Regions from separate parts of the Achromobacter mucicolens genome, predicted to be linked through region 1. Evidence: predicted binding sites of a transcription regulator. Region 1 holds the regulator's gene; each other region holds the start of a gene.
What was found. Region 1 encodes FNR, which switches genes on or off when oxygen is low (the NO sensors DNR and NnrR bind a similar motif). Its sites were predicted from a motif close to TTGATNNNNATCAA; they were not measured.
Positions count from the first base shown of each region.

Region 2: QEP15_RS12850 (MBL fold metallo-hydrolase RNA specificity domain-containing protein) is a predicted target of FNR. The motif match lies at 2,528-2,541, and genes of this name have one in related genera.
Region 3: QEP15_RS13950 (ribonucleoside triphosphate reductase) is a predicted target of FNR. The motif match lies at 2,683-2,696, and genes of this name have one in related genera.

Region 1 is NZ_CP123364.1:3,476,631-3,481,866, reverse strand. It holds gene QEP15_RS15870 (DUF899 domain-containing protein) at 1-473, opposite strand, end outside; gene QEP15_RS15865 (SRPBCC family protein) at 525-974, opposite strand; gene QEP15_RS15860 (ArsR/SmtB family transcription factor) at 875-1,312, opposite strand; gene QEP15_RS15855 (hypothetical protein) at 1,385-2,536, opposite strand; gene fnr (fumarate/nitrate reduction transcriptional regulator Fnr) at 2,551-3,279, opposite strand; gene QEP15_RS15845 (gamma-glutamylcyclotransferase family protein) at 3,377-3,823, opposite strand; gene clpB (ATP-dependent chaperone ClpB) at 3,962-5,236, shown strand, end outside.
Region 2 is NZ_CP123364.1:2,807,538-2,812,773, reverse strand. It holds gene QEP15_RS12860 (universal stress protein) at 1-293, opposite strand, end outside; gene QEP15_RS12855 (universal stress protein) at 577-1,002, shown strand; gene QEP15_RS12850 (MBL fold metallo-hydrolase RNA specificity domain-containing protein) at 1,084-2,457, opposite strand; gene QEP15_RS12845 (CBS domain-containing protein) at 2,624-3,079, shown strand; gene QEP15_RS12840 (flavodoxin family protein) at 3,109-3,624, shown strand; gene QEP15_RS12835 (PAS domain-containing sensor histidine kinase) at 3,786-4,874, shown strand; gene QEP15_RS12830 (response regulator) at 4,871-5,236, shown strand, end outside.
Region 3 is NZ_CP123364.1:3,050,913-3,056,148, forward strand. It holds gene QEP15_RS13935 (catalase) at 1-1,328, opposite strand, end outside; gene QEP15_RS13940 (hypothetical protein) at 1,341-1,955, opposite strand; gene QEP15_RS13945 (DUF3325 domain-containing protein) at 2,262-2,612, shown strand; gene QEP15_RS13950 (ribonucleoside triphosphate reductase) at 2,774-4,768, shown strand; gene nrdD (anaerobic ribonucleoside-triphosphate reductase) at 4,862-5,044, shown strand; gene QEP15_RS13960 (anaerobic ribonucleoside-triphosphate reductase activating protein) at 5,010-5,236, shown strand, end outside.

The DNA of each region.
Region 1 (5,236 bases):
TCGACCGCGCCATCCGCCTGCGGCACGGACGCGCCGAAATCGAAGTTGAAGTCGCCGTCCGCCGAGGAATACCAGTCAAATGCCCAGCCCATGCGGACCTTGAACGCGGCCAGCCGGGCGTACGGCGCGCGCGAGACGGCCACCACCGACACGTCATGGTGCCGCAGATGCATGAGCGCGCTGTCCAGGTGGTCGGCCAGCAGCGAGCAACCCACGCAGCCTTCCTCCCAGTCCGGACCAAACATGAAGTGATAGACGATGAGCTGGCGCTTGCCGTGAAAGAGGGTCTGCAGGCGCTGCGGCCCCTGCGCGCCTTCAAATGTGTAGGACTTGTCCACCTGCACCCACGGCAAGGCCATGCGGTCGCGGGTCACGGCGTCGGTGGCGCGGGTCAGTTCCTTTTCGCGCCGCAAGAGCGCCTCGCGCGCAATGTGCCATTGTTGGCGGGATACGACGGGATGATCGGTTTGCATCGTACGTCTCCTCTTCGTGCCGGGCGCGTTGGCCCGGGCTCGGGTTCAGCGTCAGGCCGCGCCGGCCAGGTGATGGGCCAGCCGCTCCAGGGCGCCCGACCAGCCGTCTTCGTGGCCGTCGCGCGTGGCTTCGTCGACGAAGGGCGTCTGCAGGAAGGCAAGGTCGGTGCCGGCGCCCGCCGCCGTGAATTCCAGCGTGATCAACGAGACTTCCTGCGGGGTGTCGCGCCACGCCCAGGTGAACACCAGGCGGCGATGCGGCGCGACCTCCTGATAGCGGCCGCTGGCGTGGTGCTCCGCGCCGTCGGCGGTGACGAAGCCCACTTGATAGGCGCCACCCGCCCGCACGTCGGTTTCGGCCAGCAGCACGCGCTGCGTGCCTGCCGGGCCAAACCAGCGCATCAGCGCTTGCGGGTCCGTCCAGGCGCGCCAGACACGTTCGACGGGGGCGTCAAAGCGTCGCTGGAGCCGCAACTCGATGGGGGAGAGTCGGTTTTCCATGGATGGATTTCCTCTTCGTGATACAGGTATCGCGCCAGCGAATCCAGTTGGCCCGTCCAGAACTTCTCGTAGCGCGCCAGCCAGCCGGCGGCGGCGCCCAGGGGGGCGGGAGACAGCGTGCAGCTCACGACCCGGCCATCCTTGGCGCGCGCGATGAGTCCGGCGTCTTCCAGCACCCGCAGGTGTTTCATGAAAGCGGGCAGGGACATGGCATGCGGCTGGGCCAGCGTGCTGACCGAGGCCGTGCCGTTTTCCAGGTCGGCCAGCACCCGGCGCCGCGTGCCATCGGCCAGCGCGGAAAAGATGGCATCGAGGGCGTCATCATTTAACTTAACCATAAGGTTAAGTTTTAGGCCTGCCACGAACGCCTGTCAAGGCGGGAGGCTGCGGAATTTCCCTAGGGGGAGCGCTTATTTCGCGCGAGGCTTGATGATGTCGCAGGCCGCGGCGGTGCGGCTAGCCTGGGCGTCGCCGCCCAGCAGCGCCCGAACGCCACAGATCGACCCGAACATGCGCTTGCCGTCGTGGCCGACGCCGCCGACTTCGAAGGCGGTGTGGCGCAGGGTGACGGGCTTGCCGCCGCGCGCGGCCAGTACGTGTTCGTACTGGACGTAGCCCGTGCCGCGCGCCAGCCGGGTGGCACCCTGGGCTTCGGCGCCGCAGGCCTTGTCCAGCAGGCGGTGTTCGGGGTTGTTGTCGGCGCCGCCCAGCAGGTAGACCACATCGCGCGCGGCGTAGCGCACGAAGAGCGTGGCGTCGTCGGTTTCGCGGGCGTAGGCGGGCAGCTTGTCGGTGCCGTACTTGTACTGGTTGTAGGTCGGGCAGATGCCGCGCTCGTACGGCGCATAGCCTTTGCCGTCGGCGCGGGGCCGTTCGTTGGTCAGGTACAGGTAGGACGACGGATTGGCAATCACGTAGCGCAGCGTGAGGCCGTCGCGGCGCAGTGCGCCATCCAGATTGTTCAGCACCGCGTACCGGTGCACCAGTTGCGCGCCGGCGGAATGGCCGGCCAGCACCAGCCCGGTCAGCGACGGCAGCCGTTTGCGGTCGTTCAGGCTGCGCAGCAAATCATCCAGGACCTGGAACGAGGCGACGGGGGCTGGGCGGCCTGCGGCCTGAATACTTTCCTGGCCGTCTTCCCAGCTGGCCTTGCGCCAGGCGGCCATGCCGGCAAACCCGGAGTCGATGGAGCCGGAAAACCGGGGAGCGAGCACCAGCGTGTCGCCGGCGCGCGCCGGGTCGGCGGCGACCAGCGCCGCGGCGGTTTCGAAGTATTGGTCGGCGTCGCGCTTGACGCCGTGGATGACGATGAGCACCTGCTTGATGCCGCGCAGATCGTCCTTGGTCAAGTCGCGGTTGGCGTAGACCGGCATCTTGTACCGGTGACCGGGCCGACCCAGTTCAACGGTCTGCCAGCGCAGCGGCGCCGCGCGCTTGGGCGCGGGCGTGGCTTCGTCGTAGTCGTAAGGGTCCGGCAGCGGCGTCTGGGCGTGCGCGCTGGCAAATGCCAGCACGGCGGCCACCGCCAGCGCGGCAGGCAGGAGGGCAGGCGCCCGACGCATGGCGCGGCGACTGCTCAGCAGCTCTCGTGTCCCAGCAGTTGCTTGAGCGCCGGCAGGTCCAGGATGCGGACTTCGCGCTGGTTGATCTTGATGAGACCGTCGCGCGCAAAACGCGAGAACAGCCGGCTCACCGTTTCCAGCGTCAGGCCCAGGTAGTTGCCGATTTCTTCGCGGCTCATGCGCAGCACGAACTCGGTCGAGGAATAGCCCAGCGAGGCATAACGCTGCGACAGGTTCAGGAGGAAAGCGGCCAGGCGCTGTTCCGAACGCATGGAGCCCAGCGACGCGAGCATCTGGTGCGAACGCGTGATTTCGCGGCTCATGAGGCGGCGGAACTGCTGCTGCAGCGAGGGCAGGTGCGAGGCCACGCGATCGACTTCGTTCAGGCGGATGACGCAGACCTCGGAGTCTTCGAGCGCCACGGCGGCCGACACGTGCTTGCCGTCCAGCATGCCGTCCATGCCGACGATCTCGCCGGGCAGGTGAAAGCCGGTGATCTGGATCTGGCCGGTGGCGTCTTCAAGTTGCGTCTTGAGGCTGCCGAAGCGCACGCCGTACACGGCGTCCAGCGGATGATCCAGCGAGTAGAGCGTCTTGCCTTTTTCGACGCGGACGCGTTCTTTCACCAGCTCGTCCAGCTTTTCGACTTCAGCGGCTGCCATGCCCACGGGGACGCAGACATGGCCCAGCATGCACGTGGAACAGTGGGCGGCATCAGGGGCAATGGGGACCCGTTTTTGCATACGATGACCTTTAGAGTGCCCATTGCGCGGCGGGCGCCGGAACGGGTGTGAAGCACGAGACAGGCGTCTATTGTAGTCCGTTGTTACTACGGACGTCTTACGAGGGGCCCTTCCGGTCGTCCGGCGTTGTCCGGGAAACACGGTGGACGATCCAGTCGTCCCCGGCGATATCGATCGCCGTGGCCCGCCACGCGGGATCGATCGGGTAGTACTCGCAGTGCAGCAATAGGGGTTCGCCGGGGCCTTCAAGGCGGGCGCAGACCGTCCTGCGCACGAAGCAGCAAGGCTTGCCGGGCTCGTATTCCTCGATCTCGTCCATCAGGGCGAGCAGCGCCGTGCCGACGCGGAAGACGTCGCCGCGGACCCGCCTGCCGTCGTCCACGGGGATGAGTCCGGGCCAGTCGCCAAAATCGACCAGCATGCCGGGCACGCTGGCGGCGCCGACATGGCTGGCCGGGGGCAGGCCGCGCCGTGCGGCGGCCCGGGCGAGGTCGTTGATTTCGCCTGCCCGTAGGGTTCCGTACACAAAAACGTATATGCTCATCGATAAGTTTGCTGCTGCACGTCGAAAACGACCATGAGGGGCGCCGGGTGTTGAAATTGTCTCATCCGGCCACATATTCAGGTTATCGAGCCAGCCGGCACGTATCGGTCAGGCTCCCCACAAGCCAATACGACCATTATGCGATTCGACAAACTTACGACCAAGTTCCAACAAGCGCTGGCCGACGCGCAAAGTCTGGCCTCCCGCAACGATCACCCCTATATCGAACCCGTCCACGTGCTGTCCGCCCTGTTGTCGGATTCCGACAGCGGCGCCGGCAGCCTGCTGGCGCGGGCGGGCGTTGCGGTAAACCGTCTGGGCCCCGCCCTGGAGACGGCGCTCAAGTCCCTGCCGCAAGTGCAGGGCGATGACAACGTCCAGGTGGGCCGCGACCTGCAAGGCGTGCTGACGCGCACCGACAAGGAAGCCGCCCGCCGCGGCGACACCTACATCGCCAGCGAACTGTTCCTGCTTGCGCTGGCCGACGACAAGGGTGAGGCCGGCCGCATCCTGCGCGAGGCGGGCCTGCAGAAAAAGGCCCTGGAAGCCGCGATCGACGCCGTGCGCGGCGGCGAAAACGTCTCCGGCGCGGAAGGCGAGGCCAACCGCGAAGCCCTGTCCAAATACACGCTTGATCTGACCGAGCGCGCCCGCCAGGGCAAGCTCGACCCGGTCATCGGCCGCGACGACGAAATCCGCCGCACCATCCAGATCCTGCAGCGCCGCACCAAGAACAACCCCGTGCTGATCGGCGAACCCGGCGTCGGCAAGACCGCCATCGTCGAAGGCCTGGCGCAGCGCATCGTCAACGACGAGGTGCCCGAGACCCTGCGCGGCAAGCGCGTGTTGTCGCTGGACCTGGCTGCGCTGCTGGCGGGCGCCAAGTTCCGCGGCGAGTTCGAAGAACGCCTGAAGGCCGTGCTGAAAGAGCTGGGCCAGGACGACGGCCGCAACATCGTCTTCATCGACGAACTGCACACCATGGTGGGCGCGGGCAAGGCCGAAGGCGCGATGGACGCGGGCAACATGCTCAAGCCGGCGCTGGCGCGGGGCGAACTGCACTGCATTGGCGCGACCACGCTCGACGAATACCGCAAGTACATCGAAAAGGATGCGGCGCTGGAGCGGCGCTTCCAGAAGGTGCTGGTCGACGAGCCCGACGTGGAGTCCACCATCGCCATCCTGCGCGGTCTGCAGGAACGCTATGAAATCCACCACGGCGTCGAGATCACCGACCCCGCGATCGTGGCGGCCGCCGAGCTGTCGCATCGCTACATCACCGACCGCTTCCTGCCCGACAAGGCCATCGACCTCATCGACGAGGCCGGCGCGCGCATCCGCATGGAGATCGACTCCAAGCCGGAAGTGATGGACAAGCTGGACCGCCGCATCATCCAGCTCAAGATCGAGCGC
Region 2 (5,236 bases), 670 kb from region 1:
TCCGCGGGCGTGCCCCACTCGCCTTGCCGCCATGCCGCCGCAACGCCGGCGTGCTCGGCCGCCTCGCTGAACGCCTTCTGGACGGCAGTGCGCGCCTTTTCGTGGATCTGGACCGCCCGATCCATCCCCCTCACCCACAACCCGGCTTCGTCATAGAAATAGCCCGGCGCGACGTAGCTGGCGTATATCCCTGTCAGGTGGGCGTCATGGGCCTTGGCCAGACGCAGACAGAAATCGAGCCGGCGCGAACAATCGGCGCCCTGGTCCAGATGGACAGCGATTCGACGGAACATGGTGACCTCCGGTGGCAGTAAGTGGCTGAGGACTGCCTGCACGCGTCTCGCACCCTGCGGCGCTCTCTTGACTGGCTGGCGGGGCCACGTCCTCTTGCATAGGCTTCATCTTGCGCGGGTGCGGCCGGCAAATATTGACCTTCGTCAACGCGCGAGCGGGGACGCCGCCGTCAGGATGCGCCTCAAACCTTGATTCCAGTCAATGGCCGGAGCATCATTCGCGTCATGATGGTTGCAGGCAGCCGAGGCTGCGCCTTTCCTACCCCCAAACGTTGAGGCCACTGTGAAGAACGTACTCATTCCCATCGACGGCTCCGAAAACGCCTTGCGTGCCGTGAAGTACATGATCGATCACATCCGTGAGCATGGCGACTGCGCGATCCACCTGCTGAACGTGCAAATACCCATTGTGTCGGGCGCCGTCCGCGCGTTCGTCACGCCGGAAATGATCCGGGACTACTACGAGGATGAATCCAGCGCCGCGCTCGCCGAGGCGCGGTCGGTCCTGGATGCCGCCGGTGTCAGCTATCAAACGCAGATGCGCGTGGGGCCCGTGGCCGCAACGATCACCGCCTATGCGGCCGAACAGCACTGCGACCACATCGTCATGGGTTCGCGGGGGCTAGGCGCCGCAGGCAGCCTGCTGCTCGGATCGGTGGCGCTGAAAGTGCTGCACACCGCCCACATACCGGTCGTCATGATCAATTGACCACGCGCGCCCCGCCTTGCCCGCCCGCTGCCCGGGCGGCCTGGGCGGGCGCGCCCTTGCCTGCCCCTGCGCCGCGCCGGATCAGTTCAACACGGCGGTTTCGGACGGCTCGACAGGATGGCAGCGCCAGCCAAGCTCGTCCTTGATGCGCAGGCGCAGCGCGTCGGCTGCCGCGGGTTCTCCGTGCACGATGTAGGTATGCCGGGGCGCGCTTGAGAATCCACGAAGCCAGCGCAGGATCTCGTCGGCGTCCGCATGCGCCGACAACATCGACAGGTTGTCGACCTCGGCGCGAATCGGCACATATTCTCCATGTATCTTGACTTGTCGGGCGCCATCCAGCATGGCGGCCCCGCGCGTTCCCATCGCCTGGAAGCCGGCAAAGAGGATCGTGTTTCTAGGGTCTCTGGCGTAGTGCTTGAGATGGTGAATGACCCGTCCGCCGGTGGCCATGCCGCTGGCCGAAAGAATGATCTTGGGCATCGGCGAGCGGTCCAGCGCCTTGGATTGTTCGACGTCAGTGACGCAGGTGGCTACGCCGAACGCGGCCCTGGCATCCGCACGCGGCAATCGCTGATCGGCGGTATGCCGTAGATAGACGTCGACCGCGCTGCTGGCCATCGGACTATCCAGGTAGATGGGCAGGTCGCGAGGGATGCTTCCGGCCAGCCTGAGCCGCCACAGGTGAAACAACAGGAGCTGGGCGCGGCCGACGGCAAACGCCGGAATCACAAGAGAGCCCCCTCGCCGGATGGTGCGCTGGATGATTCCGGCCAGCGTGTCCGGCACGCTTTGCGTGCCGTGGCTGCGATTGCCGTAGGTGGATTCGACAATAAGATGATCCGCCTGCGTCACGGACGCGGGCGGCGGCATCAGCGGGTCGTCATAGCGGCCAAGATCGCCGGAAAACACCAGTCGGCCTCCCGGGTAGTCGAGTTCGACGATGGCGGCGCCCAGGATGTGGCCGGCGCGCGAGAACCGGACCTGCATTCCCCCCGGGAGCGGCATCGGCGCATCGAACGGGACCGGGCGGAGCGCGGCGATCGCTCTGCGCGCGTCGGCGACCGTGTACAGGGGCAACGCGGGACGATGGCGCGACAGGCCGTGGCGGTTCAGGTAATCGGCATCGGCTTCCTGCAAGTGGGCGCTATCCAGCAATAGCAATTCGCACAGGTCGCGCGTCCCTTCGGAACAATAGATCGGGCCGGCGAAACCCTCCCGCACGAGCCTGGGCAAATACCCCGAATGGTCCAGGTGCGCGTGCGACAGCAGCACGGCTTCGATCTTCGAGGGCGCCACGGGAAACGGCGCCCAGTTGAGCAGCCGTAGCGGCTTGAGTCCCTGGAACAACCCGCAATCCATCAGGATCAGCCGCCCGGACGCATCCAGCAGATGACGCGAGCCGGTCACGGTGCCGGCGGCCCCGCAAAAGTGTATGCGCAGCTTCTGTGTCATGGATCGACTCCTGACTGTCTGACCAAGTTTTCGCTAATAAGCAGCATTGATGTGGCAGGCCCATCCTTGCTTGACCAATATCAAGATAACCGCCGGGCGCGAGATCAACATAGGACCGACAAGCAAACAGGCGTGGGGCGTGCCCCCGCCACCCAGGAGAAATGCCATGAAAGCGCGCGACCTCATGACCGCGACCCCATACTGCGTATCCCCGCGTACCCCGGTTTCGCAGATTATGCGTGCCATGCTGGATCGAGACATCAGCGCCGTGATGGTGACGGGCGATGACGGCGCGTTGATCGGCGTGGTCAGCGAAGGCGATCTGGTGCGACGCCAGGACAGCGCGCATCAGAGAAAGGTGAACCACTGGCTGTCGCTCCTGGCAGAAGGCGAGGCACTGAATCTGGAGTTTCTGCACAGCCTTCAACTGGGCGAGCAGACGGCATCGGCCGTGATGAGCAGCCCTGCCATCACGGTGGATGAGTCCGCCGACCTGTCCGAAATTGCAGATGTGCTGCTCAAGCGCGGGATCAAGCGGGTTCCCGTGGTCCGGCAGGGAAAACTGGTCGGCGTGGTCAGCCGCCGGGACATTCTTCAGGCGCTGCTGGCCCAGGAAGTCTGAGGCCGTCGTTGCGGCCAGGAGTGAACGCCATGCGGATCGGCATCGTCTTTTATTCACGCACCGGCACAGGACGCATCGTGGCCGAGCGGCTGGCATCGATCACGGGATGGGAGGTCCACGAAGTGCGGGATGCATCGTCACGCATCGGGTTGGCTGGCGACCTTCGCTGCGTCACCGATTGCCTCTTCAAGCGCCAACCCGAGATTCGCTATGCCGGCCCTGCCCTGGACCAGTTCGACCACGTGATCCTGATCGCGCCAGTCTGGCTTCGAGCGCTCGCGGCCCCCATGCGCTCGTTCCTGATGACGCAGGGGCGGCTGATCAAGACCTACTCCGTCATTTGCGTGATGTCGGGCTATGGCGGATTCCGGGCTGTCGATGATATCGCCGCCGTCGTGGGCGCAAAGCCCCGCGGCATTCTCCTGCTCAAGCAGTACGACGTGTTGGCCGAAGAGTGCGACGCGTCCCTTTGCCGGTTCAAGGAAAGGACGCTCGCGGCCTGGGAATCGGGCGGGAGCGACTCGCTGCTGTCGGCCGTTGACTAAGCGGCGCTCGGGCACAAGTCCGAGCCCCGCTGACCAGATCCGCCGCCTGCACTAGTGCACGTGGCGGTAGCCCACGCGCGGCGCTCGCCGCTTGCGGAATTGTGTGTTGCAATGGACAAGTTCCCCCTGGAAGGGCGATCCCGGCACCCACATATCAAGCAATGAAGCTCTCCTCTGGCGCGCCTCCGCTGCTCGATATCATCCAGTCCGCCACAGAACCGATCATCACGATCGACGCGTTGCAACACATCGTGATGTTTAACGCTGCGGCGGAACGCGTGTTCATGCTCTCCGCCGACCAAGCCATCGGCGCCAGCGTGGACATCCTGATCCCGTTGCGCTTTCGCGCCGTGCATGCCAAGCATGTCGGCCGCTTCATGACCACCGGAATTTCCGATCGCCAGATGGGCCTGGGCGCGCCGTTATGGGGTCTTCGGTCCAACGGCGAAGAGTTTCCGATGGAGGCTTCGATCTCGCAGACCTGCACCAGCGCCGGCGTGTACCTGTCGATCTTTCTGCGCGACATCACCGAGCGCCAGCGTATCGACCAGGCCTTGAGAGCGTCCCGGGACGAGCTGACCCGTCTGTCCAATGCCCTGCTTCACGTGCGCGAGCAGGAAAAGAAGCACATTGCGCGCGAGCTCCATGACGACCTGGGCCAAAGCCTGACGGCGCTGACGATGGAGCTGTCCCAACTTGAACCGATCCTGGCGTCCGACAACGTCGAGGCACGCGAGCGCGTGCGGTCCATGCGGCAGCTTATCAAAGCCTCGTTCAAGTCGCTGCGGCGCATCGCCTCTGACCTGCGGCCCGTCATGCTCGACGACCTTGGACTGGCGGCGGCGGTCGAATGGCTGGTGGCCAATTTCGTTTCGCGCTATGGCGTCGATACGGAATCGGACATCCGGATCGGCCCCGCCGAACCGGCAAAGCAGGTCGCCACCACCCTGTTTCGCGTCGTGCAGGAGGCGCTGACCAACATCGCCAAGCATGCGCAGGCCAGCGCCGTCCAGGTGCGCCTTGTCTGTGACAACTCGCATTGCGCGCTGACCGTGTCCGACAACGGCGTTGGCGCCACACCAGAGAGTCTGGCCAAGAAGCTGCCGCTTTCGCTTGGCCTGCAGGGCATTCGCGAACGGGTCCGCCTGCTGGGCGGCGATGTCTCCGTTCACACCCGCAGGAAAGGCGGGTTTCGCCTGGAAGTGCGCATCCCGGTCCGCCCGCCCGACTCGCAATGGGAGGCGACATGATCAACGTCATGCTTGCCGACGACCATACATTGCTGCGCGAAGGCCTGAGGCGGCTGCTCGAGCAGGCCGCAGATATCCGCGTCGGCGGCGAAGCCGGCAACGGCAACGAAGCGCTGAACCTTCTGGCCGAGGGGCAATGGGATCTTCTGGTGCTGGACATGTCGATGCCCGGGCGCGACGGCGTCGACCTGATCCGGCACATCAAAAACTCCCACCCGGACGTTCCCATCCTGGTGCTCACGATGCACGGCGAGCAGCAGTACGCCGTCCAGGCGATCAAGGCGGGTGCGGCGGGCTACCTGACCAAGGACAGCGCCAGCGAAGAGCTGGTGCAGGCGGTGCGCAAGGTGGCCGGTGGCGGG
Region 3 (5,236 bases), 430 kb from region 1:
CCGGGGACCACGTGCGCGGCGCAGAAGGCCACCTGCTCGGTCTCGGCAAAGAAGTTGTCGGGGTTGCGATCCAGCACCATGCGGCCGATGGGCACGACCGGCACCAGTTCCTCGGGCACGATCTTGGTCGCGTCCAGCACGTCGAAGCTGAAGCCTTCGGCCTGGTCTTCCGTGAAGACCTGCACGCCCAGCTCCCATTGCGGACCATGACCCGCGTCGATGGCTTCCCAGAGGTCGCGGCGGTGATAGTCGGGGTCTGCGCCCGACACCTTGACCGCCTCGTTCCACACTTGCGAGTGCGTCCCCAGGATGGGATTCCAGTGGAATTTCACCAGGCGCGATTCACCCTGCGCGTTGACGAACCGGAACGTGTGCACGCCAAAGCCCTGCATCATCCGGTAGCTGCGCGGGATCGCGCGGTCCGACATCACCCACATCAGCATGTGGGTGGACTCGGGCATGAGCGACACGAAGTCCCAGAAGGTATCGTGCGCGGACGCGGCCTGCGGCATGCCATGGTGCGGCTCGGGCTTGACCGCGTGGACCAGGTCCGGGAATTTCATCGCATCCTGGATGAAGAACACCGGCATGTTGTTGCCCACCAGGTCCCAGTTGCCCTCGTCGGTATAGAACTTGACGGCAAAGCCACGCACGTCGCGCGCCGTGTCCTTGGATCCGCGCTCGCCCGCCACCGTCGAAAAGCGCACGAACACCGGCGTGCGCTTGCCGGCCTCGGCAAACAGCGACGCGGCGGTCAGGTCGGTCAGCGGCTTGTAGCACTCGAAGTAGCCGTGGGCCGCCGAGCCGCGGGCGTGCACGATGCGCTCGGGAATCCGCTCATGGTCGAAGTGCGTGATCTTCTCGCGAAGGATGAAATCCTTCAGCAGCGCCGGCCCGCGCAGGCCAGCCTTGAGCGAATGCTGGTTGTCGCTGACGCGAACGCCCTGATTGGTGGTCAGTTCCTGGCCGCCGCCGTCCGCGCGCACGCGCGGCAGTTGGCCGTCGACACGGTTCACGCCCGGGGTCGCGGCGTCGCCGGTCTTGTCCGACACTTCCTTTTCGGACAGCGAGCTTGCGCCGACGGCGGGGTCCACGGCGCCCACGTGCGCGCCGGCGTACGGGCAACGCGCGGCCTGCTCGCCGTACTCGGCTTCCTTGTTGGTGTTATGGGGCATGGCGCCCACGGTGGCGCCCACCGCTGCCGCGCGCTTGAGCGCGGGGTGGCTCGGCTTGCCGGCCGGTCCGCTTGCGGGACCGCTGTCGGTGTTCATGTAGGCGGTGTCCAGTGCACCGCCCTGGCCGGCCTTGGCTGGCTTTTTGCTTGCCATGAGTCTTTCTCCTTAATGGGTTAGCATCGAGTCGCGCGCCTGTTCGGCGCGGGATGCGCCAATGGCGGTCTCGACCTTCTTCACTTCTTCGGGCGGCGGCAGCACGGCGGGGAAGCCGAGCGACTCGATCCACAGTTCGCGCGACCAGCCCTGCGTGTGATAAAGGTGGTGGTCCTCGTCGGTCGCCACCGCGTCGTAGGCTTGCTTGAGGATCTTGGCCTGCTCGCCCGACTGCTGCTCGGCAATCAACCCGATCAACGACCAATTGGCGTGATCCTTGGTCTCGGCCAGCACCACGCATTCGGTGGCCACGAGCTGCGCGGCTTCGGGATCGCCGGCCGAAATGGCCATCTTCATGGCCTTCACCAACGATTCGCCCAAGTGCCGCACCACGTCGCGGCCCGGCGACTTGGCCTGCGGGTCGAGCTTCAGTTGCTCGAAGACGGTCAGCAGCACGCGGCGATGCGTGCGCGTTTCTTCCAGATAGCCCAGCCATTCCTTCTTCAGGTCTTCGTTGATGGCACACGACACTGCGGTCTCGTAGATGGCGAGGCCGCCAATTTCGGTTTCCAGGGCCTGGTACAGCAGTTCCTTGATCTGATCGGCGTTTCCGGCTTTGCGCTTCATGGTTGGGCTCCTTGTGGTAGGTCATCAACGATCCGCACGCGGCGATCGTTCCGGATGGAGGCGCGAACCCAGCAATTGCCGTTCCTGCGATGGCAAAGCGCCTGCAAACGCCGCGCAGACGGGCCTTGCGGGGCGTCGCGGGGGCCGGCCGATCCGCACACGCTCCGCATCGCCCGGAAGAAAATACAAAGCCCCGCGCGCCGGACGCGCCGCCGATTCCCGTAGAATCAGGGTCGTTACCCATCAAAGCGCCAGCGCGCCGCGCCCTCACACAGGGTCGGCAACTCGCGCAAGACGTGCAGCCGCATGACCCTGAATGACCTCTGCGCAATCGCGATGGCCTTGCTGCTGACTTACGCCGGCATGGCTTGCCTGGCCCTGGCCACCCCCCGCCACTACCACCAGGTCTGGACGCGCAATCCCCGCGCGGCCCACACGCGCGTGCTGCGCGGCGCTGGCGCGCTGCTGATGGGGCTGGCGATCCTGCCTTGCGTCGGACTGTGGGGCGATGCGCTGGGCATGATGGTCTGGCTGGGCTGGCTCTGCGCGGGCGCGCTGCTGTGGTTTGGCAAACTGTCCTGGACGCCACGGCCTGCCGCAGGCGCTGCCGCCCTGGCGGTGGCGATATCCCTGGTGGGCGTGGGCATCGGGTTTTGACGGTGTTTTACTGAGCACCTGGCCGCGACCCATCGCAGCATTGCGCAATTTCGCAGACCATTTTGCCTGTTTGACGCCGGTCAACCTGCGCCCAGATGCCAACCATTCAGCACCATATGTGGTGGTAGAGTTTTCGAACTCCACTACATATGGTGCCAACAATGGGAATCCAACACATCCTCAAGCGCGACGGCCGCGTCGTTGCATTCGATAGCGAGAAGATCGCGCAAGCCATGGCGGCGGCGGGCCAAAGCACCGGGGAGTTGGACCTGCAAGGCGCACGCGCCCTGACCGGCACCGTCATCGCAAAGCTGGACGGCAATGTTTGCCCCGGCGTCGAAACCATCCAGAACCGCGTCGAGGAAGCCCTGGTCCAGGCGGGCCATTGGCGCACGGCGCGCGCCTACATCGTCCATCGCGAGCAGCACGCCCGCCTGCGGTCCCTGCGCCACACGCTGGTCGACGTGGAAAGCGCCATGGAAGAGTATCTGGAACAGCGCGACTGGCGCGTGAATGCCAACGCCAACCAGGGATACAGCCTGGGCGGCCTGATCCTGAACGTGGCCGGCAAGGTCACCGCCAACTACTGGCTGTCCAACGTCTTCACGCCCGAAGCCGGCCACGCCCACCGCGAAGGCGACATCCACATCCACGACCTGGACATGCTCAGCGGTTACTGCGCCGGCTGGTCGCTGCGCCAGCTGCTGACCGAAGGCTTCAACGGCATCCCGGGCAAGGTCGAATCCACGCCCCCGAAACATATGTCGGCCGCCATCGGCCAGATCGTCAACTTCCTGGGCACGCTGCAGAACGAATGGGCCGGTGCGCAGGCATTCAGTTCGTTCGACACCTACATGGCGCCCTTCATCCGCCGCGACGCGATGACCTACGCGGACGTCAAGCAATCCATCCAGGAACTGATCTTCAACCTGAACGTGCCCAGCCGCTGGGGCACACAGACGCCCTTCACCAACCTGACCTTCGACTGGACCTGCCCGGCCGACCTGAAGGACCAGATCCCGTACGTGGGCGGCGAGGAAATGCCGTTCTCCTACGGCGACCTGCAAGCCGAAATGGACATGATCAACCGCGCCTACATCGAGGTCATGATGGCTGGCGACGCGAAGGGCCGCGTGTTCACGTTCCCCATCCCCACCTACAACATCACGCCGGATTTCGACTGGGACCACCCGAACACCGAGCGCCTCTTTGAAATGACGGCGCGCTATGGGCTGCCCTACTTCCAGAACTTCCTGAATTCCGACCTCGAGCCGCACATGGTGCGCTCGATGTGCTGCCGCCTGCAGCTCGACCTGCGCGAACTCTTGAAGCGCGGCAACGGGCTCTTCGGCTCGGCCGAGCAGACGGGGTCGGTCGGCGTGGTGACCGTGAACTGCGCCCGCCTGGGCCATACGTGCCGCGGCGACGAGGCGCGCCTGATGGAACGCCTGGACTATCTCCTGGCGCTGGGCCGCGATGTTCTGGAAACCAAGCGCAAGGTGGTGCAGCGCTATATCGACCAGGGGCTCTACCCCTACACCCGCCGCTACCTGGGCACGTTGCGCAACCACTTCAGCACGCTGGGCGTGAACGGCATCAACGAGATGATCCGCAACTTCACCGACGACGCCGAAGACGTGACCACGCCCGCCGGCCACGCCTTTGCCGTGCGCCTGCTGGATCGCGTGCGCCAGCGCATGACCGAATTCCAGGAAGAAACCGGCCATCTCTACAACCTGGAGGCCACGCCCGCCGAAGGCACCACATACCGATTCGCCCGCGAAGACCGCAAGCGCTATCCCGGCATCCTGCAAGCGGGCACGGACGCCCAGCCTTACTACACCAACTCCAGCCAGTTGCCGGTGGGCTACACGGACGATCCCTTCCACGCACTGGAACTGCAGGAAACGCTGCAAAGCAAGTACACGGGCGGCACGGTGCTGCACCTGTACATGAACGAAGCCGTGTCCACCGCCGAGGCCTGCAAACAGCTCGTGCGCCGCGCGCTCACCAACTTCCGCCTGCCCTACATCACCGTCACGCCCACGTTCTCGATCTGCCCGAATCACGGTTATCTGGCGGGGCACCACGAGTTCTGCCCCAAGTGCGACGCGGAGCTGCTGGCCAAGCAATCGGCCTGCTGCACGCCGGCGTAGCGTTTCCGGACCCGGACCGGCGCGTGGCATCCCGGCGCGCGCTGTCCTTCACCCGCCGGGCATGCGTCCGGCATTCACTCCCGAGGAAATCTCATGCAAACCTTGACCGCCCCCGCCGCCACGTCCGCTTCCGCCGTCCAACTGGACGACAGCCAGCGCGTGCGCTGCGAAGTCTGGACCCGGGTGATGGGCTACCACCGCCCGGTGTCTTCCTTCAACACCGGCAAACAGGGCGAATTCAATGAGCGCCGCTTCTTCGTCGAACGCAGTGCCTGAAGGCGGCTCGCCCGTGGGCGCTTCGCAGGCCGGCGGCGCCGGCCGGCCCGCCAGCCAGGCCGTGCGCCTGCTGACCGACCGGCCAGCCTATGCCTCGCCGCCCCAACCCGTCATCCAGCCCCTGCCCCGGCACTCGCCCGCGGTCGGGGGGCTGGTGCCTTTTTCCACCGTGGACTGGCCGGGCCAGCTGGC